Regions from separate parts of the Idiomarina sp. UBA3176 genome, predicted to be linked through region 1. Evidence: predicted binding sites of a transcription regulator. Region 1 holds the regulator's gene; the other holds the start of a gene.
The links. The regulator sigma-54, encoded in region 1, starts transcription at its own class of promoters, with help from an activator protein. The targets are predictions, from matches to a motif close to GTTGGCACGNNNNTNGNNT.
Positions count from the first base shown of each region.

Region 2: B2U97_RS02860 (flagellar basal body rod protein FlgF) is a predicted target of sigma-54. The motif match lies at 7,191-7,209, and genes of this name have one in related genera.

Region 1 covers NZ_DEXU01000018.1:43,249-58,492, forward strand. Annotated here, with positions in the region: gene yjgA (ribosome biogenesis factor YjgA) at 1-509, opposite strand, end outside; gene pmbA (metalloprotease PmbA) at 564-1,910, shown strand; gene mgtE (magnesium transporter) at 1,923-3,284, opposite strand; gene B2U97_RS07110 (HPr family phosphocarrier protein) at 3,287-3,562, opposite strand; gene rapZ (RNase adapter RapZ) at 3,555-4,406, opposite strand; gene ptsN (PTS IIA-like nitrogen regulatory protein PtsN) at 4,397-4,867, opposite strand; gene hpf (ribosome hibernation promoting factor) at 4,871-5,158, opposite strand; gene B2U97_RS07130 (RNA polymerase factor sigma-54) at 5,186-6,646, opposite strand; gene lptB (LPS export ABC transporter ATP-binding protein) at 6,668-7,393, opposite strand; gene lptA (lipopolysaccharide transport periplasmic protein LptA) at 7,395-7,937, opposite strand; gene lptC (LPS export ABC transporter periplasmic protein LptC) at 7,906-8,469, opposite strand; gene kdsC (3-deoxy-manno-octulosonate-8-phosphatase KdsC) at 8,466-9,020, opposite strand; gene B2U97_RS07155 (KpsF/GutQ family sugar-phosphate isomerase) at 9,020-9,997, opposite strand; gene B2U97_RS07160 (TetR/AcrR family transcriptional regulator) at 10,154-10,729, shown strand; gene B2U97_RS07165 (ATP-binding cassette domain-containing protein) at 10,814-11,614, shown strand; gene mlaE (lipid asymmetry maintenance ABC transporter permease subunit MlaE) at 11,611-12,390, shown strand; gene mlaD (outer membrane lipid asymmetry maintenance protein MlaD) at 12,393-12,860, shown strand; gene B2U97_RS07180 (MlaC/ttg2D family ABC transporter substrate-binding protein) at 12,878-13,549, shown strand; gene B2U97_RS07185 (STAS domain-containing protein) at 13,549-13,842, shown strand; gene B2U97_RS07190 (BolA family protein) at 13,880-14,134, shown strand; gene murA (UDP-N-acetylglucosamine 1-carboxyvinyltransferase) at 14,151-15,244, shown strand, end outside.
Region 2 covers NZ_DEXU01000005.1:257,871-273,114, reverse strand. Annotated here, with positions in the region: gene B2U97_RS02910 (LPP20 family lipoprotein) at 1-395, opposite strand, end outside; gene flgN (flagellar export chaperone FlgN) at 453-854, opposite strand; gene flgM (flagellar biosynthesis anti-sigma factor FlgM) at 854-1,177, opposite strand; gene flgA (flagellar basal body P-ring formation chaperone FlgA) at 1,294-2,016, opposite strand; gene B2U97_RS02890 (chemotaxis protein CheV) at 2,179-3,114, shown strand; gene B2U97_RS02885 (CheR family methyltransferase) at 3,270-4,106, shown strand; gene flgB (flagellar basal body rod protein FlgB) at 4,206-4,610, shown strand; gene flgC (flagellar basal body rod protein FlgC) at 4,617-5,069, shown strand; gene flgD (flagellar hook assembly protein FlgD) at 5,084-5,767, shown strand; gene flgE (flagellar hook protein FlgE) at 5,783-7,138, shown strand; gene B2U97_RS02860 (flagellar basal body rod protein FlgF) at 7,259-8,002, shown strand; gene flgG (flagellar basal-body rod protein FlgG) at 8,024-8,812, shown strand; gene flgH (flagellar basal body L-ring protein FlgH) at 8,847-9,521, shown strand; gene B2U97_RS02845 (flagellar basal body P-ring protein FlgI) at 9,532-10,632, shown strand; gene flgJ (flagellar assembly peptidoglycan hydrolase FlgJ) at 10,647-11,615, shown strand; gene flgK (flagellar hook-associated protein FlgK) at 11,706-13,721, shown strand; gene flgL (flagellar hook-associated protein FlgL) at 13,727-14,941, shown strand; partial or broken gene B2U97_RS14115 (flagellin) at 15,157-15,244, shown strand, end outside.

The DNA of each region.
Region 1 (15,244 bases):
AGCAGCTCACGTAAATAAACAAACAGCTGACGGGCAGCAACCGGTGGTTTTTGTTCGGCTCGCTGTTTTTCGGCAAGACGAATAAGCTGACGCAATTTTTGGCGGTCAGCATGAGGGTGCTCTTCAATGAATTCTTGTAGAGCATCGTCGCCTTCATGCAGCAGTTTATCGCGAGTTGTTTCAATCTCGTGAAAAATGGATGTTTGCTGCTGATGCGCATTTTTTAAGTTATTCAAGGCTTGCTCAATAGGCGCGATATCACGTAAGCGCATGAGCTTGCCTATAAATTGAAGCTGACGACGGTAGCCTTCGTGCTTGTTACGAATTTTACGGGCAAGTAAAACGGCATCGCGCAGCTCATCATCCAGAGGCATTTTTGCTAACTGGCTGTCAGTTAAATTAACAAGTTGAGTCCCTAGCTCCTGGCGTTCAGCCATTTCGCGTTTTTTTTGGGACTTGCTGACGAAGTCGTCAGATTGTTCAGGATTTTCGGCTGGGCGTTTCGGCATAAGTTCGATTCATTAGCGCTACAAAGCCGTCAGTTTAGCAGTGAGGAGAGTTTTTTGATAGTACAACTGAGTGACTTACAGGTTCAAATGAAGCAGGTAGAGAGTGCTGTTAAAGAAGCACTGCGATTGGCTGAAGCAAAAGGCGTCAGTTCTGCTGAATGCTCAATCAGTCACAGCTCCGGTATTTCGGTGGGGACTCGTCTGGGCGAAGTCGAAACCGTCGAGTTTAATCAGGATGGCGCGCTGGGTATCAGCGTGTATCGAGGCAACCAGAAAGGTTCGGCATCAACTACAGATTTATCAGAACAGGCTATTAGCGCTGCCGTCGACAAGGCTAGTGATATTGCCCGTTTTACCTCTCCGGATCCATACAATGGTTTGGCTCCGGCCGAATTAATGGCGACCGATGTACCGGATTTAGACTTGTGTCATCCGGGTGACCAGAGCGCAGAGTATGCCATAAAGCAGGCACTGGCTTGTGAGAAACACGCCCTGAACCTGGATGAGCGCATTGTTAACTCAGACGGCGCGCATTACGGCAGCCACACGGGTTTTCGTGTTTATGGGAATAGTCACGGTTTTATTGGCGGTTACTTACAGTCGCGACATAACCTTAGTTGCGTTCTGATAGCCAAAGAGGGCGACAAAATGCAGCGCGACATGAGTTATTCTGTTGCCCGCAAAATGCACGAATTAAAATCTGCCGAGAGTGTTGCTGAAGAGGCCGCCGCAGAAACCTTGTCGCGCCTGGGTGCACGCAAAGTACCAACAGCTAAAGTACCGGTTATTTTCCGGGCTGATGTGGCAGGGAGTTTGTTTGGTCATATGGTCAGTGCTATAAGCGGTGGCAATTTGTACCGCAAATCCAGTTTTCTGCTCGACCATTTAGGCAAGCCGGTGCTGCCAGAATGGCTGAGCATTCAGGAAAAACCACATATTATCGGTGGCCTGGCGAGCTCGCCGTTCGATGCAGAAGGTTTGGCGACAAAGGATAGGGAAATTATTACCGACGGGGTGCTGCAAACCTATCTGTTAACCAGCTATGCTGCACGCAAACTGGATATGCAGCCTACGGGTCACGCAGGTGGTATCCACAACTGGCGAGTGACACAGCAGGACAACTCGTTAGCGCAGTTATGCAAAAAAATGGGTACGGGCTTGCTGGTAACCGAATTGATGGGGCAGGGCGTAAATATGGTCAACGGTGATTACTCACGTGGCGCTGCCGGCTTCTGGGTTGAGAACGGTGAAATTCAGTATCCGGTAGAAGAAGTGACCATTGCCGGTAACTTAAAAGACATGCTGGCGAACATTGTTGCCATAGGGAATGACACCGACGAACGCCATGCGCTGCATACCGGCTCAGTGTTATTAGAGCAAATGAGTATTGCCGGCAATTAAAAAGCCAGGTCTCTAAGACAGTAACAAGGTTGCTGAGCCAAGGAAGGCAAAGATACCGACCACGTCAGTGACAGTGGTCAGAATGACCCCGCCAGCCAGCGCGGGGTCAATATTAAAGCGCTTAAGAACCAGCGGAATGGTCGCACCGGCTAAAGCGGCTGCGACTAGGTTCATCATCATGGCAAAGGCAATAATACCGCCAACCAGCCAGTCTTGCTTCCACAGTGCGACGACTGCCGCAATCAGTACCGACCAGATAATGCCGTTTAAGAAACCAATAGCCAGCTCTTTACCGATAAGCCATCGGGAGTTACTGGTGCCTATGTGTCCCAGAGCCATACCTCGTATGACCAGAGTTAATGTCTGGCTACCGGCTATGCCGCCCATACTGGGTACAATGGTGTTTAAAATAGCCAGTACAGCCATTTGTGCCAGTATGTCTTCAAATAATGAGCTGACCATGGCGGCCAGTAAGGCAGTAACCAGGTTTACCGCCAACCATACGGTACGGCGGCGGGTACTTTTTAATACCGGAGCGAAGGTATCTTCGTCATCTTCCAGACCCGCCATACTCAACATGGAGTGTTGGGCTTCTTCGCGGATAATATCGACCACGTCATCGATGGTAATACGACCTACCAGCTGCTGCTCATTGTCGACGACCGGCGCAGATACCCAGTCATGACGCTCGAACAGTTTTGCGACTTCCGTTTCATCCATAGTCACGGGGATGGTGGTAATGTCGGCCGACATAATTTCGTCAATGCGACGGCTGGGATCAATAGTTAACAACTGGGTTAAAGTAATTTCGCCAATGAGTTTTTCATGGCGATCCACGACGTAGAGTTTATCGGTGGCTTCGGGCAGCTCACCTTTAAGGCGTAAATAACGCAACACAACATCAATAGTGACGTCCGAGCGCAAGGTGATGGTATCGGTGTTCATGATACCACCGGCGCTGTCTTCGGCATATGAGAGCGCGGTTTCCGCACGTTCCCGGTCGCTTTCGTCCATGGACTTCAGAACTTGCTGATAGACTGGCTCAGGTAAGCCCCGCAAAACGTAGGCAAGGTCATCGGTGTCCATGCCTTCGGTGGCCGCCGCAAGATTCTCCGGCGCCATTTGACGAATAATGTCTTTCTGAACCTCTTCGTTCAGTTCTTCAAGAATCTCGCCGTGTTCATCTACGTCAACCAGTTTCCAAACAATGGAACGGCTTTTGGGGGGTGAGGATTCCAACAGCAACGCCACGTCGCATGCCGGCATATTATGCAGCATACGGCGTGCAGCAACGAACATGCCATCGGATAGCGCGGAGTTAACCTCCTGAATGCGCTGCATGGCATATTCTTTGTCGGAAAGCTCTGCAATCATGCTTACTCGTCTTCCTCGAAGCGATCTTCAAACAAAGCACTAACGGCATCCAGTGCTGCTTGTGCGTCTTTTCCTTCGGCACAGACTTCAACAGTTTTTCCCTGTTGACTGGCCAGTAGCATCAGGCACATAACGCTGGCAGCGTTAACGCATTGCTCACCCTGAGTGACAGTAATGTCTGACTCAAATTCCTGCGTTAATTGCGCTAACTTTGTTGCCGCACGTGCGTGCAAGCCTAGTTTATTGCGAATAATTAGCTTTCTGCAAACTTTATCCATGGGTTTTCAGTTCCCGGTGTCTTACCTGAACTTTTACAGCTTTCTGTTCAAAACGCTCGGCTAACTGCTGAGAAATATAAACCGAGCGGTGCTGACCACCGGTACAACCGGTAGCTATGGTCAGGTAGCTTCGATTGCTGCGCTGGAAGTGTGGCAACCAGGTATCAAGAAAGTTTTCTAGCTGATAAATAAATTTAGTCACCAAAGGTTCCTGACGAAAGAAAATCTGCACGTCGGTATCCAGACCGGTAAGCAGCTTAAGCTCGGGTTGCCAGTGCGGATTAGGTAAAATGCGCGCATCAAAGACAAAGTCAGCGTCTTTGGGTAAACCATATTTAAAGCCAAAAGACTGAAACACAATAATCAGCTTTTTATCCGCTCGTCCCAGCACCCGCTCAGTGACCTGTTCGCTTAATTGGTGCAGCGATAAATCGCTGCTGTCCAGGCGCCAGGTTGCGCGTTCCATAATGGGTTCAAGCATTTTATGTTCGGCCTGAAGCGCTTCTAGCAGAGGCAGTTCTTTTTGCGATAACGGATGCAGGCGACGAGTCTCGCCAAAACGCTTTAGTAAGGTGTTGTCGTCAGAGTCAATAAACAGAATTTCCGGTTCAACGCCTTTTGGCAAAAAGCTCAGAGAGTCCAGTAGCTCTTCGGAGTGCTCCGGTAAGTTGCGAACATCAATGCTAATGGCTATTTTTTGATACTGCTCTATGACTGCATGCACCAGAGTTGGCAGCAGGCTTATGGGTAAATTATCAACGCAATAAAAGCCTAAGTCCTCCAGTACGCGCAAGGCAATTGTCTTACCTGAGCCGGAGCGACCACTAACAATGATCAGTTGCATGGCGACTGTTCACCTTCGCCCACAAATAATTGATATAACGCTTTATCAGAATCTGCGTGGCGCAGTGCGCGGGTACAGTCTTTGTCGTTCATTCTTCTGGCCACTGTGGCCAATGTTTGTAGATGGTTCTCGTGCTCTGACTCCGGCACCAGAAGCGCGAAGATAATATCGACAGGTTGGTTGTCAATAGAATCGAATTCGATAGGTTCGTCTAAGGTCAGTAATACCGCTACCGGATGATTCGCATTAGGTAAACGGCCATGAGGAATTGCGATACCTAAGCCAATTCCCGTACTGCCTAAACGCTCACGGTTTAACAGGCTCTCAAAAATGTCATGACGGGTAATGCCAGACAGCTTAGGGGCTACGATTTGACTAATGGTTTCAAGTAGTCGTTTTTTACTTGCGCCCTCGACTGCACACTTGGTGCAGTCGGGGCTTAACAATTCACTCAGTTGCATGGATTAATGTTGTTTCATTTTCTCTTTGTGTTTAATCACCTGACGGTCCAGTTTATTAATTAAACCGTCGATGGCCGCGTACATATCTTCGTGTTTTGCGTCGGCGAAAAGCTCACCGCCATTCACGTGCAGCGTAGCTTCCGCTTTTTGAATCGTTTTTTCAACATTTAGGATGACGTGAACATTAGTTATATGGTCAAAATGTCTTTCCAGCTTGGCAAATTTTGTGTCCACGTAGTCACGCAGAGCTTCGGTAATATCGATGTGATGACCGGTCAAATTAATTTGCATAACGTCTTCCTTCTGCAGTTAACAAAGTTACAAAAGACTTTTGCGTTGGCTCGATGATGGAATGTTTAACGATTCCCGATACTTCGCAATTGTCCTTCTTGCTACTTGGATACCTTGTTCGGCTATCAGTTCAGCAATCTTACTGTCACTTAACGGTTTACTGCGATTTTCAGCAGCGACCATCTTCTTAATTAAAGCACGTATTGCCGTGCTTGAACACTCGCCACCGCCCTCTGTACTGACATGACTTGAGAAAAAATATTTCAACTCAAATACGCCACTTGGGCAGTGTAAGTATTTTTGTGTCGTTACGCGTGAAATCGTACTTTCATGCATATCCACGGCTTCTGCAACATCGTTCAGAACCATTGGCTTCATAGCTTCTTCACCATGCTCAAAAAAGCCCTGTTGGCGTTGTACTATGCAATTGGCCACTTTCAGCAGCGTATCGTTTCTGCTCTCCAGGCTTTTTATGAACCAGCGCGCTTCTTGCGTATGGTTTTTTATGTACTGGCTGTCGGCTACTGACTTTGTTGCTTTACTCAAGGCCGCGTATTCTTCGTTCACTTTTAGTTTAGGTACGCTATCCGGGTTTAATTCGACCATCCAACGACCATTTTTTTTAGTAACGGCCACATCGGGAATAACATATTCAACGGGTTGCTGCGCAACTTGCTCCCCCGGGTGCGGGTGCAACTGTTGAATTAATCGCATAGTCTGACGTAAATCGTCTTCCGATAGCTTCAGTTTACGCTGAATGGTGCGAAAATCGCGACTGCCAAGTAAGTCCATATGTTCAGTCACTAAGCATAGAGCAACCTGCTTGTATTCAGTGTCGTCGCTTAGTTGACGTAATTGAATGGCAAGGCATTCACTGACGCTGCGTGCGCCGACACCTATTGGGTCGAAATGCTGAATACGCTTAAGCACCATGCAGACTTCTTCTGCCTCAACTTCGGGTAGGCGCACAGCTTCGATAATTTCATTAACATCAACCATTAGATAGCCATTGTCGTCTATGGCTTCAATAATGGCTTCAGCTATGGCGGTGTCTTCTTCCGAAAAATGAGAAAGTTGCATTTGCCAAAGCAGGTGATCCTGCAAAGACTCGCTGGTAGAGCCTTGATAGACTTCAAAATCGCCGTCAAAGGATTTACCTGAAGAGGCTGCACCGTTGGCCGGGGTATGACTGGAGTAGGTGTCGTCCCAACTGCTGTCGACCGGCAGTTCGTCAGGCATTTCCTGGGTTTTTATAACGTCGGATGTTTCCCGTTGGCTGTCGTCTCTTTCTTCAATATTGCGAGTTTCGGGTTGGTCCGCGTCGTTACTCGTTTCACCTTCAACCTCCAGCAGCGGGTTGCTGTCTAATGCATCCTGAATTTCTGACTGAAGATCGAGCGAGGAAAGCTGCAGCAGGCGGATAGCCTGTTGGAGTTGTGGCGTCATGGTCAGGTGCTGACCAATTTTTAGCTGCAGACTTTGCTTCATAATGACTGTCCCGGTATCACGTTATAGGGTGAACTGCTCACCGAGGTAAACGTCTCTAACCTGTTGATTCGATAATATACTTTCTGCATCCCCACTGGCAATAAGCTCACCATGACTGACAATATAAGCGTGTTCACAAACAGACAATGTCTCGCGAACGTTGTGATCAGTAATAAGTACACCAATACCACGTTGCTTTAAATGTTCAACAATCTTTTTAATATCAATAACCGAAATAGGGTCAACTCCGGCAAAAGGCTCGTCCAGCAAAATAAACGTAGGCTCCGCTGCCAAGGCGCGGGCAATTTCAACCCGACGGCGCTCACCGCCTGAAAGACTCATGCCCTGACTGTTTGCTATGTGGCCTATATGAAACTCTTCGAGCAAAGCATCAAGCTGTTCTTCACGCTCGTTGGTTGAAAGTTCTTTACGAGTTTCCAGAATAGCCATCAGATTATCGCGCACGGTCAATTTGCGAAAAATGGAAGCCTCTTGTGGCAAATACCCAATACCCCGGCGTGCCCGTTCATGCATTGGCAGTAAGGTAAGGTCATTGTCATCCAGCAGAATTTGACCTTTATCGCTATTAACCAAACCGACTATCATATAGAAGGTTGTGGTTTTACCTGCACCGTTGGGGCCCAGTAAACCAATAACCTGCCCCTGACTTACTTCCAGGCTAACGTCTTTAACGACTTGTCGGCTTTTGTAGCTTTTGGCTAAATGTTTGACTCGTAAAGTTGCCATATTAAGGGTTCTCGTTATTTTTTTCGTCGGTATCGGTTTTTGGTTTAGGCGTAAAAATAGTGATAACACGGCTGTCTTCTTCACCTGAACTGCTTGCCGTTACCGTTTGTTTATTCAAATCATAAGTAATCAAACTGCCGCTTGAGCTACTGCTACCTTGAGAGATGCGAGCGTCGCCACTAAGCTCCAGTCGCTGTTCCGACTGAAAATAGGTGATTTTTTTTGCTTCAGCGTTAATTTCATTGCCGTCGTCCAGCGTCTGGCTGTAAGTAGCAGGAGTGCCTTCTGCAATAAAAATATCTGCTTGCTCGGCGCTTTCGCTGGCGGATGCTTCTAGTCGATCGGCGCGGATTAATAAGGTGCCCTGACGAATAATAACGTTGTCCGTTAAAACCAGGCGGTTATTTTTAATATCAAGCTCTTCCTTACTCGACTCAACTTCCATGGGTTTACTAAAGTCAGACTTGCCCTGAGCCATAACCGCTGAGGGTATTAAGGCAACCAGGATCAGTTTACTCAGCAGGCTGGAAAATCGTTTTAACATGTCTTTTTAGCTCCATTCGTTCAGCTTTCAGATCCGCAGTCATACCGTTACCCCGAATTAATAGTCGTGGTCCGTGAATGCTTACAGGATGTTCTGTGCTCATTGACTCATTTTTTAAATCAACAATCAGGTACTCGGTTAACACTTGCTCGATGTGAGTATCCGGCTCTAAAGCAAGTATTTCAACATCATGCTCTAAAATCAGGGTTTGATCGTCGTAGAAAGTGCCTTGCGCGGCACTGACTTCCCAAAGCTCTTCGCCTTGCTCAGAAAAGACTGTGTAAACCGGACGCTTAAGTTCGGTCAGACCAATTTGGTTATAGTGAGACATTTTCTCAGATTTTATCTTGTGAGCCAGTAAACCGTCACTTTCGAAAATACGCGTCTCCAGCCCAAAAGCGGTAAAATCGGGCTGCATAGTGCGTGTTGTCGCCGCGTTGTTACCATCAGCATCATCACTAAAAGGGCGCCAGACAAGCAATAGCCCGGCACCGAATAATAAAATTAGAATGACAGTAACGCGTCGGCTCACACACTGGCTCCTGTAGCCAGGTGCAGTTGCCCTTGACTGAGCATGATTAAATCACAGACTTCGCGCACGGCACCATGTCCACCATGGCAGCGTGAAATATAATCGGCCTGTTGTTGTACCGATGCGTGAGCGTCCTGGACTGCAATCCCCAGACCCGCCGCTTTAATTAAAGCTAAATCGGGGGTGTCGTCTCCAACATAAGCAACTTGCTCCGCGCTAAGGCCTAACTTTGTTAGTAGCTCATCGAAAGCGGCTGTTTTATCGTTCTGTCCCTGATAAATAAAGCCGACATCTAAATGTTCCATACGGTGTTCAACAATGCGTGACGTTCGTCCGGTAATGACTGCCGTTTCAACACCTGATTTTTTCAGTGCTTTCATGCCAAAGCCATCCCGGGTGTGAAACGCTTTCAGTTCCTCACCATCATTGCCTAAGTATATGCGACCGTCGGAAAACACCCCGTCGACATCCAGAACCAGTAGCTTTATTTCGGAAAAACGTTTAAACAGGCTTTTTTCAATGTCGCCGTACCAGGTATTAATACATTCCATCAGAGCACTCCCGCCTGCAGTAAGTCATGCATGTTCATTGCGCCACAAGGCTGTCCATCGTCGTTGGTAATTATCAGCCCATTTATTTTTCGGTCCTGCATGAGTTTTAATGCCTCAGCGGCCAGCATGTCCTCGTTCGCAGTAATACAGGAGCGGGTCATAACTTCAGCTATCGGAGTTTTATGGACATCGATTCGGTTATCCAGAATGCGACGTAAGTCACCGTCTGTAAAAATGCCGGCGAGACGTTGGTTTTCATCAACTATCGCGGTCATACCCAAGCCTTTACGCGACATTTCCAGTAAGGCATCACTAATAATAGCGTCGGCAGGAATAACCGGGACACGCTCGCCAGTGTGCATCACATCATGTAACCGTAATAGCAGGCGTTTACCCAGCGAGCCGCCGGGGTGTGATAGTGCAAAGTCGTCGGCGGTGAAGCCGCGGGCATTGAGCAGAGCAACCGCCATCGCATCGCCCATGACAAGAGTTGCTGTTGTAGAAGCCGTGGGGGCTAACCCGAGCGGACAGGCCTCTTGTTCAACTGCGATACAAACATGAGTATCAGCCAGTCGGGCAAGAGTGGAGCCTGGTTTGCCAGTCATTGAAATTAAGGGCACGCCCAGACGTTTAATGACCGGAATAATATTCAGCACTTCGGCCGTTTCGCCACTGTTAGATATCGCAATGACCACATCCTGAGCCGCAACCATGCCTAAATCTCCGTGGCTGGCTTCGCCCGGATGTACAAAAAACGCTGGTGTGCCGGTTGAGGCAAGTGTGGCAGCTATTTTCCCGCCAATATGACCGGATTTACCCATGCCGGTGACAATAACGCGGCCTTTGCAATTAAACAGAGTTTGGCAGGCGGCATCGAAATTATCATCCAAATATTGATACAGGCCTTCAATCGCCTTCTTTTCGATATCCAGTACTTGTTCGCCCAGTAGCCGAAAGTTCTGGGTGACTTGTTTCATGGTCATGCCTCTGGCGTTGTACTTTTGCCCTGTATAATACGTCATTCGGTACAACTCTGCCTACCGTACACAGGTAAATCTTGTATTTTATTACAAAAATAATTACTATACCAACCAGACGGTTGATAAAGTAAGTGTAGGTAAAGTGAATACACCATGGTAGAGAAAAAAGGCGCAGGACGACCCAGCAACAGAGACGTCATTCTGGATGCCGCAGATCAATTGGTCGCTGCCGAGGGTGCAGGACACCTTACATTTGACGCATTGAGCCAAACGACCGGCATCAGCAAAGGTGGTTTGCTTTATCATTTCAAAAGCAAAGATTGTTTGCTTCAGGCTATGTTAAAACGCCGTGTCGAACGTTATGAAGTGCTTCGTGAGCAATATCACCAGCAGTTTGCCGATGACCCAAAAGGCGAATTAAAAAGTATTTTACTAGCAGCGCTTGATACGGACGCTGAATGTTCTCGGCTGGGCAGTGGAATGCTGGCTGCCGCTGCGACTAACCCAGAGTTGTTAGGCCCTTTAAAAGAGCATATAGCACTGACTTTACAGCGGTTGGAACGTATTGCCGGAAGCAAAGTTGGGAAAACTCTGTTTTACGCGGTTCATGGTGCTCGTTTGTTTGAGCAACTCAACTTGTGTGACGCCTGCGTGCATGAACGTGAAGATTTTGCACAATATTTACTGAAGCTTGTCGATGAATTGACAGAAATAGAATCAATTCGCTGATAAAATTTGCAACACTTTTTCGGTATCAGACTATACCGACAGTCGTTAAAATAAAGGCTGATAAACTCGTAACAGGAAACTGTCGTGACAAACTTGGTAGAACTTAAAGATCTGACTTTTGCGCATGGAAGCCATCGGGTCTATGACGGCCTGTCGTTAGATGTTCCGAAAGGCAAAATGGTTGCTGTCATGGGGCCTAGTGGCATTGGTAAAACGACGCTGTTGCGCCTTATCGGTGGACAGCTTAAGCCTGACAGCGGCAGTATCAAAGTAGCCGGAGAGGAAGTCCCTCAGTTAAAACGCGACGCTTTGTATCAATTACGCAAGCGCATGAGCATGCTGTTTCAAAGTGGTGCGTTGTTCACCGACATGTCGGTATACGAGAACGTCGCCTTTCCACTGCGCGAGCATACCGATTTACCCGAAGAAATTATTCGCAGCGTGGTTTTAATGAAGCTTGAGGCCGTGGGTCTGCGTGGTGCGCGTCACCTTATGCCGTCAGAACTGTCGGGTGGCATGGCTCGTAGAGCTGCTCTGGCAAGGGCTATAGCTCTGGATCCTGAATTGATTTTATACGATGAGCCGTTTGCGGGTCAGGATCCTATTTCTATGGCGGTCATTGTAAAGCTTATTAAATCTTTGAATGAGTCACTAGGTTTGACCTCTATTGTTGTATCGCACGACGTAAAAGAAGTGTTATCGATTGCGGATTATGCTTATGTCATCGCCGACAAAAAAGTTGTTGGTCAGGGCACCCCGGATGAACTCCGCAATAACGATACCGCAATTATTCAACAGTTTTTGAATGGTGCGCCAGATGGTCCGGTAGCATTTCACTACTCAGATGACGATTTTACAACGGACTTATTAAGGGGCGAAGGATGATCCAGTTTATACAGTCTGTCGGTCGCCGAGTGCTGGATAGCCTGGCGGGTATCGGATACGCCTTAGCTATGCTGATGGGAGCTATTATCGGTAAGCCGCAACCCGCTAAGTCATGGCCGCTCTTTATCAAGCAAATGTACGTAGTGGGCGTATTGTCGATGCTCATCGTTATCGTCAGTGGCTTATTCATTGGTATGGTGCTTGGCTTACAGGGCTACACTATTTTAGTTGACTATGGTGCTGAGCAAAGTCTGGGACCTATGGTTGCGCTGTCGTTATTACGTGAGTTGGGGCCTGTCGTTACCGGTCTGTTATTTGCGGGGCGAGCCGGTTCTGCATTAACTGCTGAAATCGGTCTTATGAAAGCCACCGAGCAACTCTCCAGTCTGGAGATGATGGCGGTTGATCCTTTACGCCGTGTGATTGCTCCCAGGTTCTGGGCTGGTGTGGTTAGTATGCCACTGCTGGCGTTGATGTTCTCAGCCGTTGGAATTTACGGCGGTTACCTGGTTGGCTCCGGCTGGCTGGGTGTTGATGAAGGGGCTTTTTGGTCAGTCATGCAATCGGCAGTCGATTGGCAGGATGATCTTCTGAACGGCATTATTAAGTCTATTGTATTTGCCTTTGTTGTTACCTGGATAGCTTTGTATAAAGGTTATCGTTCGGTTCCAACCTCTGCGGGAATCAGTGCTGCGACAACGTCAACAGTTGTGACTGCGTCGTTGGCAATTCTAGGACTCGATTTTATTCTTACAGCTATCATGTTTGGTGGATAACCATGGAATCAAGAAAAACACAGTTATGGGTAGGCGTTTTTGTTGTCGTCGGTATTTTGGCTTTGTTCTTTATCGCATTAAGGGCAGCCAGCGGCACTATGACAACATCGGGAGATAGCTACACCCTGTACGCTAAGTTCGATAATGTTGGTAGTCTGAAAGTCCGCTCGCCGGTGAAAGTCGGTGGTGTGGTTGTGGGTCGTGTTACTGATATTTCATTGTCGGGTGACTACTATGAGCCGCGTGTGACAATGAGCATTAGCAAAGATTACGACAAGTTTTCTGAAGCCAGTACATTGTCGGTGTTGACGTCAGGACTCCTGGGTGAGCAATATCTTGGACTTGAACCCGGCTTTATTGATGACAGCGTAGGTACGTTAGAAGACGGTGATACCATTACTGATACCAAGTCAGCATTGGTTTTAGAAAACCTGATAGGCCAGTTTCTGTTCAGTCAGGGCAATGAATAAGTGGTAAGGAGAGCACCATGGCAGTAAAACAATGGATAACGGCCGTTTTTGTAACCTTAGTACTGGTTGCATCCGCGTCAGCCGATTTAATTCGTAACGATGATCCGCAAGAGTTATTGAAAGCAGTTGCTGAAAAAACCTTTGATCGCATTGCATCGGACAGAAACAAAATTGACGCAGATCCTAATTATCTAAAGGAAGTCGTTGAAGATGAGATGATGCCTTATGTTGACAATATGTATGCGTCGAAGAAAGTATTAGGCCGTTACTTGCGCGACACGACAAAAGAACAGCGTGAACGTTTTTACCAGGCTTTCTACGATTACTTAGTGGCGACGTATGCCCGTGCTTTTACTCAGTATGACGAGGACAAGCATAAGGTCACTTTTGAACCTAGTCAGGAAATTTCTGATGATGCACGTTCGGCCGTCGTGAAGGCGCGAATAAAAGAAGAAGGGCGCCCGGAAATTCGTCTGGATTTTCGTATACGATACGACTCTGATGAAGAAATTTGGAAAGCCTACGATTTAGTTGTTGAAGGTGTCAGTCTGCTGAACAGTAAGCAAAGTGAAATTTCTTCGGTTATCCGGGCTAATGGCATTGATAAAACCATCGAGCTGATTGAAAAGAAAGCTTCCGAGCCGATTAAGGCAGATGACGAAGTAGAAAGCCCGGCAGAGGGACTCTAATGTTAGCATCGGTGAAGGTTAGCGATGATAAGACACTGGTTTTTAGCGGTTCATTGACTCGTCACAGTGTTGCTAAACTGTGGTCACAGCGCAAAAGCTGGTCGGTGGGAAGCGAAACCCGGGTTGATTTAACCGATGTAGAGGTTATCGATACTGCCGGGGTGGCTTTTTTGCTTGAAATATTGAAATTGGTTGGCGATGGGAAAGGTCCGTTAACCTGTATCGGAGCATCTGAACAGCTGAAACAAATTGCCCGCGTTAGTGGCGTTGAGTCGCTGCTTTCGTTAAGCTAGGCGGTCTTATTAACTTTTAAGCCAACGGCAGATAACAATGAATACTGAAGAACTGAAAACTTTGCTGAACGATGCGCTTTCTCTGGAAGAGCTTCTGGTTAAAGCTGAAGGCGCGAATGTAGAAATTATTGCTGTCAGCGAAGACTTTAAAGATATGAGTCGGGTAAAGCGTCAGCAAGCCGTGTATGGTCCTCTAAACCCGTTGATTGCCGACGGTTCAATCCATGCCGTATCGATAAAAGCTTACACGCCGGAAGACTGGGCGCGTGATAAAAAATTAATGATGCCATAAGGTTGTTGGTTAGTTGATGGATAAATTTAAAATACGTGGAGGCCAACCTTTGTCAGGTTCGGTCACTATTTCAGGGGCAAAAAATGCCGCGCTGCCTATTTTAATGGCTTCGCTGTTGCCGTCTGAAAAAATAACCCTGTCTAATGTTCCCGACCTTCACGATGTCGACACAACTCTGGAGTTACTCGATTGCCTGGGCATTAGTCATAGCAACCTGAATAATAATAGCGTTTGCATTGACCCGACCACGCTTAATCACTTCAAAGCGCCTTATGATCTGGTTAAAACTATGCGTGCTTCTATTTTGGTTTTAGGCCCGTTATTAGCTAAAACCGGTAAAGCGGAAGTATCTCTGCCGGGTGGTTGTGCTATAGGCGCACGGCCGGTAAACCTTCATATTGAGGGCCTGCGTAAAATGGGCGCTCATATTGACGTTGAAAATGGTTACATTAAAGCGTCAGTAGAGGGGCGTCTGCAGGGCGCAGAGATTTTGCTCGACACGGTCAGCGTGACCGGCACTGAGAACTTAATGATGGCAGCGGTACTGGCTGAGGGTGAAACGGTCATAGAAAATGCCGCTCGAGAGCCTGAAGTCATTGATTTAGCAAACTTTCTTAACAGCCTGGGCGCGAATGTCCGCGACGCAGGAAGTGACACCATTCATATTACAGGTGTTAATAAGCTGCATGGTGGTGAATATAGTGTCATGCCCGACCGTATCGAAACGGGGACGTTTTTAGTCGCAGCTTTGGCAACTGGAGGTTCGGTGCGTTGCGAAAAAACTGACCCGGCAAGCCTTGATGCGGTGTTGAAAAAGCTGGAAGAAGCTGGCGCGACAATTGATAAAGGTGATAACTGGATAGCGATACAGAGCCATGGCCGGCCTAAAGCAGTCAATATTATTACGGCTCCTCATCCGGCTTTTCCAACCGATATGCAGGCTCAATTTTGTGCGCTAAATGCCATTGCAGAAGGTACCGCCGGTATTCGTGAAACGATATTTGAAAACCGCTTTATGCACATTCCTGAGTTACGACGCATGGGCGCAAATGTCGAGTCGGAAGGCAATACTGCACTATGTCACGGGGTTGATGAACTGACCGGCGCAGA
Region 2 (15,244 bases), on a different contig from region 1:
TCCGTTGCATAATAGTCGCCCACGGTATAGGTCTTAACCACTTCTGCGCCACGAATAACTCCGTCTACAGAAGCCTGAAAACTGTCGCGGTTTAAAGCCCAGTCTTCCACCGAGCTACTACCGGCGATGCGCTGGCCATAGACTTGTTCAGCAAGCTCGCGGTAGGCGGCTAACTTAGAGGCGCGCATAGCGTTTAAGTCTTTTAGCTGTGCATTTTCGCCTTGCTGGGTTTCAATAGGGGCGTAGCCAACCGCATTCAACACCGGAAATTTGTCTGGTGTCTGGGTGTCCCATTCAACGTGTTTTTGATCGTACACAATTTTGTTGTAAGCACTACAGCCACTTAATAACAGCGCAGATGCAAGTAGAGCGAAAGAGAGTAAATGCTTAGCCATAACGACCTCTGATTGAACAAAGTACTTATGGTTATAACGGCTGGACTGGCAAAATCTTTAACGGATTTTACCTTTGCTATTGTAGGTAAGGGTATCTTTTCGTGCGGACTGTAAAATAGATTGTTTTAACTGCTCAATACTGTTTAGCGTTGACTGCACCACGCGTTCATTCACCTGACTTTGATGCTGAACGTCAGAGAGGGTGGCCTTAATGGCAGCAACCGCTTCAGCTAAGTCCGGGTCGTCTTTTAACTGTTCGTTATCCGGGTGTTGGGCCAACTGCTGGTCAAGTTCGCTAATATGGATAAGCGTTTTTTCTTTAGCGTCGGCAATAGCGTTAACATCGGCGTGTTGGCGCTCGACAATGGCATTAAGCTCACGTTGTTGTAGCAACGCAAGGTTTTCCAGCGAGTCTGCCATATCCTGTAATATATCGTTAACAGGCGCCAACACGGTCATTATTCGTTGCTGCCGTTACTGAACAGGTCAGACTCAAACTGAGCCAGTTTATTGGCCAGTTGTTCAACGTTAATTTTGTATGAGCCGCTTTCAATGTCGGCTTTTATTTTATCAACTTTGGCTTGGTCAATGCCGCTGCTGTTCATTGCTTTTTCCTGTAAGCCACTCAGTTGTTGCGCTTCGCTGGTTAACGAAACGGCCTCACCACCTTTTTGCGAAACCGCAGCAGGCTTAGCCGGAGCATCGCTCTGTACTTGACGGTTGCTGGATTTGCTATCAATGTTGGCATTTTTCAGCCCGGCATTGTTAATGTTAATTGACATGGTTTTTAGCCTCGCTAGATAATATGTCTCGGTTACTTATCGACCACACTTAAAAATACTTTAATAAAAATTTTAGTACGTAGCCTGACGCTCACGTCAGGTTCTGATTAAGCATTTTATAAATTAACAGTCACTTCGTTTAGTCCTGTGACAACCGCTTGTATTGATTTGTTCGATCGTGCGTTCTCAACAACAACCGATTCACCTTTGAGACCATCAGCCAGGGCTCTTCCGGCGGCAGTAATTCGCAACGTTTTATCTTGTGCAACTATTGTAACGCTTTGCCCCTCACATACAAGACATGTATCGCTGGCACTTATTGCCTGACCTGCAGCAATGCGCTTTTTAATGCGGGCTCCAACTAAAGCCGTCATGTCAGTAAACACATTTGAGCGAACCCGGTTAAGGTCAACTTCGGAAAACACTAAATCACTCTCGCTTATCATTTGACCCGGAGCCATAGGTGAGGCTGCGGTAACAACATTTTTGTAGCGATAAATTCGAACAGGCACATAGGTGCGCCAGTTAGTTTTGCCTACACATTCAATTTCAATGGTAGTGTAGCTGTCGAGGTTGGCGTTAGTTGCCAGGCCTACTTTTGGTGGCTGCGAACAAATTTTGGGAGCCATGCGCGGGTCGAGGTTATTGGCAACGACTTCCACACGACCATTATCCGGCGCTGAAACCCGTTGTTCCACATAATTGTGAGCCAGTTCCTGTAACGCTTTGTAATTAAAGCGCAGACTTTCATCTGAACCGCTCGTTTTTGCGTTAACGGAATTAATGCCACAAGTTATAAAAAAAATCGAACTGATCAGCAGCGATTTACGTACTATCATAAAAATTCCTGATGTTATCCGTTAAGGTTATCTGGTCGAGTGCCGAAAAAAACGGTATAACGTCAAAAGATCGGCAGTTCGATGGTTTCAGTATGGTTAATGTAGATACAAGCAAATACCGTGCCGAAGTAGAAGTAGCCTGCCACATAACAGGAGTGAACAATGGCTAGCATTCTCGATTCAGTGAATCAACGCACACAAATGGTCGGTCAAAACCGACTGGAACTATTAATGTTTCATCTAAACGGTAGGCAGCGCTTCGGCATCAACGTATTTAAAGTACGCGAAGTATTGCCATGCCCTAAACTTACCGCAATGCCTAATCGTAACCCTCTGGTTCGTGGCGTTGCGCATATCCGTGGTCAGGCTATATCCATTATTGACTTGAGTATGGCGACCGGTGGTCGGGCGCTAACCGATATTCAGAATCGTTTCGTCATTATTGCTGAGTACAACCGAACCATTCAGGGCTTTTTGGTTGAAGGGGTTGATCGCATCATTAACATCAACTGGGAAGATGTGATGCCGCCGCCCAAAGGTACCGGAAGAGATGCGTATCTTACCGCGGTGACCAAAGTGGAAGATGAATTAATTGAAATTATTGATGTGGAACGCATTTTAGCTGATATTATGCCGGCTAATATGGATGTCAGCGAAGAAGTCGCGAATGCACCTATCAATGTTGCAAAAGAAGATTTAACCATTTTGATTACGGATGACTCTTCGGTTGCCCGTAACCAGATAAAACGTGCATTGCAGTCTTTGGGTATTACGCTCGAAGTTAAAAAGAACGGTAAAGAAGCTTTAGATTACTTAAAAGATAAAGCTAAGGAAGTGGGGGGCTTAGTTCATCCTCATGTGCCCGTTCTGGTTTCCGATGTAGAAATGCCAGTTATGGACGGTTACACGCTTACCGCTGAATTGAAGGCTGATCCAAATTTACGCGATATTCATGTTATTTTACATACATCATTGAGTGGTGTGTTTAATCAGGCTATGGTGAAGAAAGTCGGTGCCGATGATTTTATTGCAAAATTTCATCCGGATGAGCTGGCGACCGCCGTACAAAAATGGCTGAACACAGAAGTTATTGCGTAGCCTGATGCTATTGCATCAGGTGCGATATTCGACCTGCCGTGAACGTCAGGCTACGGTCTCGTAGCAAACTTAGGTGCCGGGTAAGAATATTGAACCTGACGTTAAACGTCAGGCTACGAAACGAATGAAACTGAAACGGAAGTTGTTTATATAACGTGATAGATCGCGAATTAAGTTTATCGGAATATCAGGAATTTCGTCAGTTCCTTGAGCATCAATGCGGTATCGTATTGGGCGAAAGTAAACTGTATCTGGTGAAGAGTCGGCTGAGCCCTTTAATGGGCCGGTTTAATGTCGATTCGCTGGCGGAGCTTGTCAAACGCTCAATGAAGCTAAGTGAGCGGGCGTTACGGGCAGCGGTTATTGATGCCATGACAACCAACGAAACCTTGTGGTTTCGTGACACTTACCCGTTTGAAATTCTGAATGACCGTATTCTTCCGGAATATAAAAATCACACCGGGCCTTTAAAAATTTGGTCTGCAGCCTGTTCCTCGGGGCAGGAACCTTATTCCATTGCCATGACCTACTTAGAGTATAAGGCGAAGAATCCGGGTGGGTTAAGAGCCGGTATAAAAGTTACGGCGACCGATATTTCTAATAAGGTGCTTGAGCAGTGTGCAATTGGTGAGTACGATAGCCTGGCTCTTGCGCGTGGTTTGTCGGCTGAGCGTAGAAAGAAGTTTTTTACTGACGCCGAAACTAAAGCCGGCTCCATGAGAGTAAAAGACGAGCTGAAGCAGTTTATTCATTTCCGTCACTTAAACTTGCTGGACAGCTATTCTTTGTTGGGCAAATTCGATGTTATTTTTTGCCGCAATGTTCTTATTTACTTTGCCCCTGAAGTAAAGCGGAAAATTATTGCCCAATTCCGGCAATCGCTGAACCCCGGCGGTTATCTTTTCCTTGGTGCATCCGAATCAATTTCAGGACTTACTGAGGATTTTGAGATGATCCGCTGCCAGCCAGGCATAATTTACCGGAGAAAATAGTTTCCTGCAGGAAATGTCCGTCTGAAAAAGTAATAACCCTCCTTAAATTGGCACACTTCCTGCATTGTCTTCACCATCGAACACTGTGGAGACAAAAATATGGCACTTTCCATGGACAAGCTTATGGGAATACAGCAATACACGCTGGGTGTACGCACTCAGCGCGCGGAGCTTATTGCCAATAACATCGCCAACGCTGATACCCCCGGCTACAAAGCTAAAGGCCTGGACTTCCAGCAGGCGTTGCAACAAGCGCAACGCGGTATGGAAAATTACAAGCTGGCACGTACTCACGAAAAGCATTTCAGCGTTGAAATACAACCTCAGGGAACTGAAAAGTTCCGCGTACCCACGCAGCCGGATACCGGCGACGGCAACACCGTTGATGTGCAGTTGGAACAAAACTTGTATGCACAAAATGCGTTGGAGTATGAAATGACCATGAACTTTCTTGATGGCCGCATCAGCGGTGTGAAGAAGGCCCTGGGCGGACAAGGGAGATAATAAGTCATGAGTCTTTTTAACATTTTTAATGTGACCGGTTCGGCTATGAGTGCTCAGTCAGTGCGGCTGAATACAACGGCAAGTAACCTGGCAAACGCTAACTCAATCAGTAGCAGTATTGATGAAACCTATAGGGCCAGAAACCCGGTTTTTGCAACAGCTTTAGCCGATGCTAACGGCAATTACCGCGGCAACAGCCTGACGAATCAGACCCAGGCCGGTCAGGAAGCTGGTGTCAAAGTACTGGGTATTGTAGAAAGTCAGGACCCGCTGCAAATTGAGTATGCTCCAAATCATCCTATGGCTGATGAAAGCGGTTATATCTACCGTCCAAACGTCAACACCATGGAAGAAATGGCAAATATGATTTCGGCTTCGCGTTCCTACCAGACCAACGTACAGGTAGCGGACACTGCCAAAACAATGACACAACGTTTATTGCGTCTGGGTCAAGGGTAAGCAGGAGATAACAAATGGAAGGCGTAAGCACTAATTCCTACATCGACAACATGAAGTGGAAAAAAGAAGACGATGCCAGATATGCTGATCCGGATGAGCGGAGCAAGCTTGAGCAGGAAGACTTCTTCAAGCTGTTAACTGAACAGTTGAATATGCAGGACCCGTCTAAGCCGGTCGAAAATGATCAGATGATTGCTCAAATGACCAGTTTCACTATGGCCGAGGGAATAACTGGCCTCTCTGAGCGTTTTGACCAATTTGCCAGTGATATGACGTCAAATCAGGCGTTGCAGGCCTCGACTATGGTTGGTCGTAAAGTGTTGGTACCAACCAGCAAGGCTAACTTGGAAAGCGGAGCAGGAATTAGCGGCATGATAGCCACTCCGCAAACGGCTCAAAATGTGAAGATAAGTATTAAAGACTCAACCGGCGCTACCGTCAAGACCATTGAAATTGGCGATATGGCTCAGGGAACTAAAGAGTTTGAGTGGGATGGAAAACTGGAAAATGGTGATGAAGCTCCAGCCGGTAACTACTCTTTCTCAGTGAATGCTCAAGTGGCAGGGCAGAGTGAAGAATTGCCCATACAAATGCACGCTCGCGTGCAAAGTGTCAGCACCGGCGGTGACCGCGGTGTCGTTTTGAATTTAAAAGGTTTAGGTGGCATCAAGCTTTCTGATGTAACTGAAATTAGCTAACAGGTGAGGTGACTTATGTCATTTAATATTGCACTCAGCGGTATCAACGCATCACAAAAAGACTTAGATGTAACCGCGAATAACATATCAAACGTAAAAACAACGGGTTTTAAGCAGTCGCGTGCTGAATTCGCTGATGTTTACGCAACCAGTATTTTTAATGCGGGTAACACTAAGGTTGGTGATGGTGTTTTGACCTCATCAGTTGCGCAGCAATTTAGCCAGGGGACCCTGGATTTTACAGAAAACTCGTTGGACATGGCGATTAGTGGTAACGGTTTTTTTGCGACCACTGACGGATTAGGTTCTCGCGACATGACTTACACTCGTTCAGGCGCTTTTAAGCTTAACGAAGATAAATTTATTGTCGATAATCAGGGCAATTACCTGCAGGGTTATCAGGTTGATCGTAATAGTGGCACAAACTCTTCTACCGCATTGGCTACGACTCAGCCTATCCGTATTCCGGACGTTGCTGGCGCGCCGCAAAGCACAGACAACGTGTTTACCGCGTTTAACGTGGATGCGCGTCGTTCACCAATTGACGGAACAGCTAACCCATTTGATCCCGAAACACCAAGTACTTACCACAGTTCTACGTCCGCTACGATTTACGATTCACTAGGTGAATCTCATACGTTGTCAACTTATTACGTGAAGCGCGGCAACAACCAGTGGGATGTTTATGCGACTTTTGACGGCGACGAAATTGATTTAGCTCCAACCGGCACGGCGACATCGACGCCACCTGCAAGGGACTCTGTTAATGGCTACTCAGGTTTAGAAATCAACTTCTTAGGCAGTGGTGAGCCGGACGTGCCTGCAGGACAGATAACATTTGACCCGGGCACTATCGACTTATCTGGTAATAACGCCGATGGTGACCCCTACCTGAATAATGGTGCGTCCGCACAAACGGTTCAGTTCAACTTTCAGGATTTGAGCGGTACTACAAGTCCGACACAGTTTGCATCTGACTTTGAAGTAACCAACCTGGATCAGGACGGTAGTACTGTTGGTCGTTTGACAAATGTGGACATTGATAAGGCAGGCTTAATTGCCGCAACCTACTCTAATGGTGATGTCCAGTATTTAGGACAGGTTGCGATTGTCCGTTTTGCTAATGAGCAAGGCTTAACCCAGATAGGTAGTACAAAGTGGCGGGAAAGCATTGATTCTGGCGAGCCTTTAGCTGGTGAAGCCAACACCGGGACTTTCGGTGGTATTGAAGCATCAGCACTTGAAAACTCTAACGTTAATCTGACCAAAGAACTGGTTGATTTGATTACCGCCCAGCGTAACTTCCAGGCCAACTCGCGTTCGTTAGAGGTTAACAACACCATTAATCAGACGATTCTTCAGATTCGATAATAACTTCTCGGTTATTAGCTTAAAAAAGACGCCTTCGGGCGTCTTTTTTGTTTTTGGCACGAAATCTGCATTATCTACATTATAGAACCCAGATGACAAAATTTTGGCTGGAGGTCAGCTATGGACAAGATGCTATGGGTAGCAATGAGCGGCGCGAAGGAAAATATGAACGCTGTCGCTGTTCGTGCCAACAACTTAGCTAACGCCAATACCACGGCGTTTAAAGGCGACTTGCAACAGGCGCGGGCCATGCAGGCCTTTGGTGAAGGTTTGCCAACTCGGGTATTTTCTATGACGGAAAGCCCCGGGCAAAATTTTGCCAGTGGAGCAATACAAACAACCGGCCGGAACATGGATGTTGCCATTAAAGATCAGGGCTGGATTGCAGTCGACGATGGCAGCGGTAATGAACGTTATACCCGCAATGGTAGCCTTGAAGTCGGCACTGATGGCTTGTTGAAAAACTCAACAGGGCAGACAGTGCTCGGCAATAACGGCCCCATATTTGTTCCTATGCCGATAGATAATCTGGTTATTGGAGCGAACGGGAATGTCTCTATACGTCCGATGGGAGCTCCGGCGAACGCGATGGAAGTGATTGACCGCATTAAATTAGTAAACCCGCCGAACGGTAATATGGAAAAAGGCAACGATGGCCTGTTTAAGTTAAAAGACGACCAACAAGCTTTCGCCGATGCCAACGTAAAACTGCAAATTGGCGCTCTGGAAGGCAGTAATGTAAATAGTGTCGAAGAAATGACGCACATGATTGCCTTGCAGCGCCAGTATGAAATGAACGTCAAATTAATGAAAACGGCCGACGAGAATGCTCAGCGTTCTGAGTCGCTGATGAGAATGAGCTAAGTTTAGCCCAGGAGAAAGACCATGAACCCAGCATTATGGATAAGTAAAACCGGATTGGACGCGCAGCAGCGCGATATTTCAGTTATTTCCAACAACCTGGCGAACTCCAGCACTATTGGCTTTAAAAAGAGTCGGGCAGTGTTTGAAGACTTGCTGTATCAGAACATCAACCAGCCGGGCGGTCAGTCTGCACAAGACACCGAATTACCTAATGGTTTAATGCTGGGCGCAGGTACCAAAGTTGTTGCAACGCAAAAGTCTCATACCCAGGGCAACGTGCAGACCACCGACAATTCGCTTGATGTGATGATTGACGGAAAAGGTTTCTTTCAGGTGCTAATGCCGGATGGCAATATTTCCTATACCCGTAATGGTCAATTTTCTTTAAATGAAGAAGGGGAAATTGTGACTTCGGGTAATGGTTATACCATTGAGCCTGCTATTCAGATACCGGAAGACGCTATGTCGGTCAGTATTTCACAAGAAGGTGAGGTTACTGTTACGCAGCCTGGTAACCCGGATAACGTAGTGGTTGGTCAGATTAACCTGGTTAACTTTATTAACCCGGCGGGCTTACAACCTATGGGACAGAACCTTTATAAAGAAACCGCAGTAAGTGGTGCTCCTTTAGAGGCGGTTCCGGGTGTTGACGGAATGGGTAACACCATTCAGGGCGCGCTGGAAACTTCGAATGTGAATGTGACTGAAGAGTTGGTGAACTTAATTGAGAGCCAGCGCGGCTACGAGATGAATTCTAAAGTGATTTCGTCTGTGGATCAGATGCTGAGTTACATTAACCAGCAGCTTTAATTGTTGTCGTCATTAAATAATAGCGGGTGACTTTATGCGTTCTTTACTTTTCTCTTTAACCGCATTGGTTTTAGCCGGTTGTGTGCAAACGCCGCATAAACCCATGCCGGATGACCCATATTACGCACCCGTATTGCCGGAAGAGCGTGCTCAGCCTGTGGTGCCAACGGGTTCTCTGTTTCAGGATGCTTACGCGGATAATTTGTATTCCGATATTAAAGCTCGCCGGTTAGGTGACATTATTACGGTCACTTTGCGGGAACAAACGACAGCCAGCAAAACGGCTACAACGGAAACATCAAAAGAGAGTACAGCTGAATTAGCTGCACCCACGGCGTTTGGACGTAATATTACCGTCGGCGGTAATCCGCTGTCTGCCGGTATTAATGGCACTCGAGAATTCAGTGGTGACGGCAGCTCAGACCAAAGTAATCAGTTGAATGGTGAAATTACCGTAACAGTTATAAAAGTGCTGCCAAACGGTAACTTAATTGTTCGTGGTGAAAAGTGGATGCGCATTAATACGGGTGACGAGTACATTCGTTTAACCGGCATGATCCGTCCCCAGGATATAACAGCAGCAAACCAAATCCCGTCAACCCGTGTCGCCAATGCGCGCATTGAATACTCGGGTACCGGTAGTCTGGCTCAGGTTCAGGAGCAGGGGTGGTTAACTCGCTTCTTTAACAGCCCGATATGGCCATTCTAAGGAGTAAGGTATGAGAACGCTTAAAATTTTTGCGCTGGCGGTAAGTTTATTGTCAATGCTTGCGGCACCGGTACAGGCTTCGCGTATAAAAGACATTGCTTCGGTTCAGGGAGTTCGTTCTAACCAACTAATTGGTTATGGTTTAGTAGTCGGTCTGCCTGGTACCGGAGAACAAACGCCTTTCACCGATCAGACTTTCCGTACCATGCTGGGCAACTTCGGTATTAATATTCCGGCAAATGAACGTCCAAAAATTGATAATGTCGCGGCAGTTGCCGTGCATGCGGAGTTACCGGCCTTTGCTAAACCCGGACAAAAAATTGATGTGACGGTGTCTTCTGTCGGCAGCGCCGATGGTCTGACCGGCGGCACTTTGATGCAGACTTTTTTAAAAGGCGCCAATGGGGAAGTTTATGCGGTAGCGCAGGGCAGTCTTATTGTAGGTGGCCTGGGGGCTGAAGGTAACGACGGCTCTCGTATAGTTATTAATACGCCGACTGTCGGTCGTATTCCTAATGGTGGCGTTGTTGAGCGTGAAGTGCGCTCTGGCTTTGGCTCTTCCGATTATCTTACCTTTAATTTGCATCAGTCCGATTTCACGACCGCGAAGCGCATGGCTGAAACCATTAACAATTTAGTTGGCGATGGTACAGCCCAGGCCGTTGATGCGACTTCGGTCCGGGTGCGAGCTCCCCGGGATTTAAGCCAACGCGTAAGCTATATGTCGACGCTTGAAAATCTGGAAGTTCAGCAGGCATCTGCGTCAGCGAAAATTATTGTGAACGCGCGTACCGGCACCATTGTCGTGGGTCAGAACGTCGAGCTGAGACCGGCAGCCGTTGCCCACGGGAACATGCAGGTTACCATTGCTGAGAATGTGAACGTCGATCAGCCGAACCCATTTGCTGACGGTGAGACAGCTATAACGCCGCAGTCGATTATCGACGTGAATCAGGAAGATGCACGCATGTTTGTATTCCAACCGGGTACAACATTGAATGATTTAGTGCGAGCGGTGAATCAAATTGGTGCGGCTCCCGGCGACATGATTGCGGTGCTGGAAGCATTGAAACAGGCCGGTGCATTATCCGGTGAACTCATCGTTATTTAACGGCAACGATAATTATGACGGTTTCAGACTCTCATCTAAAACAAGCGCAACACGCTATGGATACGCACAGCCTGGACGGGCTGCGTCAGCGTGCGTTTAAACCAGGTGATAAAGAAGCGTTGATGGAAGCCGCGCAGCAGTTTGAAGCTATATTCCTGAACATGGTCATGGGCAGTATGCGTAAGGCCAATGCGGTGTTTGAGAAAGACAATTTATTGGACAGTCGCTACACCAATATGTACCGCGATATGTATGACCAGCAATTGACCTCTGAGCTGTCTAGCCAGGGCAGCTTAGGTTTAGCGGAATTGATGGTAAAACAGTTGGGTGGCGACGACAGTTATGTTTCGGAGTCTATGAATCGTAGTGGTGCCAACCTTGATGATCCTCGCATGAAAAACCGTGCCGACATGAGCACTCAACTGAGTGATCAGGGCGGTATTGATGCCGGTTTGTACTATGGTAATCAGCGCGTTAATACCGCGAAACTAAGTGACGGGAACGCAACTTTTGATTCGCCGCAGAGCTTTATTGCGGCATTAAAACCTCATGCCGAGAAAGTGGCTAAAGAGGCTGGCCTGGATCCTGACGTTTTAATGGCGCAGGCCGCGTTGGAAACCGGGTGGGGGAAACGCCTAGTGCCCGGAAGACACGGTGGCTCTAGCAATAATTTATTCAATATAAAAGCCGATACGCGTTGGGATGGCGATAAGTCTCATGTGAGTACGCTGGAGTTTGACGGAGAAGTAGCTCGTAAAGAGCGCGCAGCGTTTCGTTCATATGCCAATGTGGAACAGAGCTTGCAGGACTACGTTGACTTTATGAAAGAGCATCCGCGTTACCAGCAGGCATTAAAAGTGGCTGATGACCCGGAGCAGTATACGCAAGCACTGCAGGACGCTGGTTACGCAACCGATCCTCAGTATGCACGGAAGATTCAGTCGGTATTAAACAACCCGGCTTTTGTCGATAAAGAAATTTAGTGGTGCCACAGGCGGCAAAAAATTGCCGCTCAAACTAAATAATATTTGCTGGGTGCCGATAACGGTCACAGAGTAACTGGAGAGTCATTAATGAGTTTTGACTTATTGAATATCGGTAAGAACGGCATATTAGCGCATCAGCAAAGCCTGCAAACCACCGGTAAGAACATTAATAATACGAACACGGACAGTTATGTTCGCGAGCGCACCGAATACTTCGAGTCTTCATACGGTGGGCTGGAGCGTGTGCGTGTGCAGCGTATGATTGACCAGTTTGCTAACCGCCAGTTGCGTACCGATATTTCAAAGGTCAGCTATTATGAAGCGAACCTCCAGCAGGCTGAGCAATTAGATACCTTACTTGGTGACAGCACCACGAATGTTGCTTCCTCTGTAGAGAGCTTCTTTAATACCTTACAGGACGCAAATAATGATCCCGGCTCAGTTACTGCCCGGCAGTTAGTTCTTGCTGAAGCTGACGCTATGGTAACTAAGTTTAATGACTTTTCCAGTTATCTGAGTGACCAAAAAAGCATTATTAACGACAGGCTGAAGCTGTCGACTGACCGCATTAATTCAATATCAGGAAATTTAGCTGAACTGAACTCAAAAATTCAGTCATCGGCCGGTAAAAATAGTAACAACGGTGATATTAACGCCTTATTGAATAAGCGTGACGAACAACTGCGGGAGCTTGCCGAGCTAGTGGAATTTAGTACCGTAGAACAAAAAAACGGTGCTATTGCGGTTAACCTGAAAAATGGTCAGCCATTGGTTTTAGAAGATGGTCGCTTTAATGCGGTTGCGGTGAAAAGTAACCCGGATACTGAACGTTTAGAAATGGTGCTTCAAAAAGAACATGGCGGCGGTAAGAAAAGTGAGTTTTACGTGCCAACCGATGAAGTCGGTGGCTCTGTCGGTGGTTATCTGGAATATCGCGATGAAGTGTTAATGCCCACCCAAAAACGTTTGGGGCAGTTGGCAATTCGTATTGCCGACTCAATGAATACTCAAAACCAGAAAGGCATGGACCTGGATAATCAGTTAGGCAGTAAAATTTTTGATCTAGCTAAAACGGAGTCACAAGCGCTGCCTTATTCTGATAATGGCGGTACTGGCGAAATTAGCGTCAGCGTGTTGGAAGGAAACAGTAAATCTTTTCCGTCAGAAAATTTACGTATTACCAAAACAGGTAACCCGGACGAATATGAGATAGTTCCGGTGAACAGCGACGGCACAGTAGTCAGCGGCGCGAATACAGTTACTGTCACTCAGGCATCACCCGGCTCAGTCGATATTGTTGAGCTGGGAATTTCTTTAGACCTTTCCGGGGCGGCGAACGCTGGAGACCAGTTTCTGGCAAAGCCAGCTGAAGGTGCGGCGTCTGAAATCAGTTTAGCGATAAGAAGACCAGAAGACATTGCTTTGGCCAACCCTATTCGGGTAAAAGATGGGCTGGATAATCAAGGCGCAGCGGCTATCGAAATTAATTCGATTAATACACCGGATGATTACTACGATACTACTAATAACACCTTGCTTGGCAGTGCGCCTGCTCGCATAGAAGTCACTGGCCAGACAGGTAACGCTTATGACCTGGATGTATTCGATAAAGACGGTAACTTTATAAATTCCATTACTGGAACCACAGATCTTAATGGTATTTTAGGCCAGGCTGGTTTAACCGACCCGGACTACGAAGTTGATATTAACGGTGAACCGGCGGTAGGCGATGAGTACATCATTGAGTACAACACCAACGGCTTCGATGACAACAGTAACGGACAGTCCATGGCCGACTTGCAGCGGCAGCAATTGGTCCGCCGTTCTGGTGGTGAGGAAGCAGAGCCCACTATGACTTTCAATGAAAGTTATGGACGATTGGTGTCGGATGTGGGGAGCCGGGTGAGTCAGAACCGCGTACTGCGGGACTCAGCCGAAGCGATTAGATCACAAACTGAAGCACTTTACGAATCGCAATCGGGTGTGAATTTGGAAGAAGAAGCGGCTAATCTTATTCAGTATCAGCAAGCTTATACTGCGTCTGCCCGAATTATTACAACGTCGCAGACTATTTTTGATACGCTGCTGACGTCCTTGAGGTAATAACTATGCGTTTAAGTACTAACTTATTTTTCCAGCGTGGGCTGGACAGTTTACAAACCTCTCAAAGTCAGCTGGATAAAATTCAGCTGATGCTGACCAAGCAGACAAAAATATTGAGCCCTGCTGACGACCCTATTGGTAACTCGCAAGTGTTGGCGCTGAATGAAAAAATTGGTCAGAACGAGCAGTTTGAGCGTAACTCCGTAACCTTAGAAAATAATTTACGCCGTGAAGAAAGCGTTTTAAGTAGTATCACTGATGCTATTCAGAAAGCGCGTACTCTGGCCGTGCAAGCGGGTAACGGTAGCTACGATCAAACCAACCGAAAAGCGATAGCCTCAGAACTGCGAAATATTGAAACCTCGATTTTCGACCTGACTAATGCTCAGGACGAATCGGGTGAGTATATTTTTGCGGGTTACCAAAACCGTACTCAGCCAATGGAATTTGATGATGCGACTCAGTCGTACCAATATGTCGGTGACCAGGGGCAACGCACTATTCAATTGTCTCCAACCCTTTATCTACCGGCTAACGACCCGGGTAATAGGGCATTTTCAAATGTGTCTAAACGGGTCGACTTTGAATTGACCGGCGGCAATGACTTTATCAAAAAAGTAGAAGTAACAGACCGCAATGCGTTAATTACTGATACTGAAGCCCGCATTGATGCCGGTGATCCAACCGACTTTACTGTTAACTTTACCGGACCGGATACTTACGAGATTGATGATGGCGTCAACCCAGTAGTAGCGGGAACGGTTACCAACGGTAAAGTGGAATATAACGGTATGAGTCTGGAGCTTGATAAAGATAATATGCCAGTAGCTGGAGATTCCTTTAGCTATAGTATAGGTGAACCGGTTTCGCGTAATTTGTTGACGCAACTCGGTGATTTAGCTGATGTGTTAGACGCCTCAGGCCCGGAAAGTAAAGGCTTCCATGAAAGCGAGATAGCTTTTGCTTTGGACGACTTTAATACGGTTATTGGTGACCTGACTGATACTCAGGCATCGGTGGGGGCGCGGTTAAACGTTATGGATAATGCAAAACTCAGTAACGCCGATATTGAAATTGTGAATAAAAAAGCGCGGTCGGATATTTCTGACGTAGATTACTCTGAAGCGATGACGGATTTAGTAAAAAACGAAACCATATATTCCGCGGCTCAGCAGATATTTACTCGGGTCAGCCGCTTGAGCCTGTTCGATTATATCTGACCAATGTTGTGTAGCCTGACATTTATGTCAGGTCATATATCCATGCTGACGTTTACGTCAGGCGACACAACAAATACCCACCCCACATAAAAAAATTTAAAATTTTTCAAAAAAATCCTAAAGCTCCCCAAACCCCGGCCGATACCCTTTGTGAGAGGAAACTTTAACCAGGCGAAACACGAAGCCGAACACTTCCTCCAGCTTGGCAACAACGAATGAATCCAAGCTTAGGCCAGAAACTGAGGAGCATTATTATGCCATTATATGTAAACACTAACGTCAGCTCATTGAACGCACAGCGTC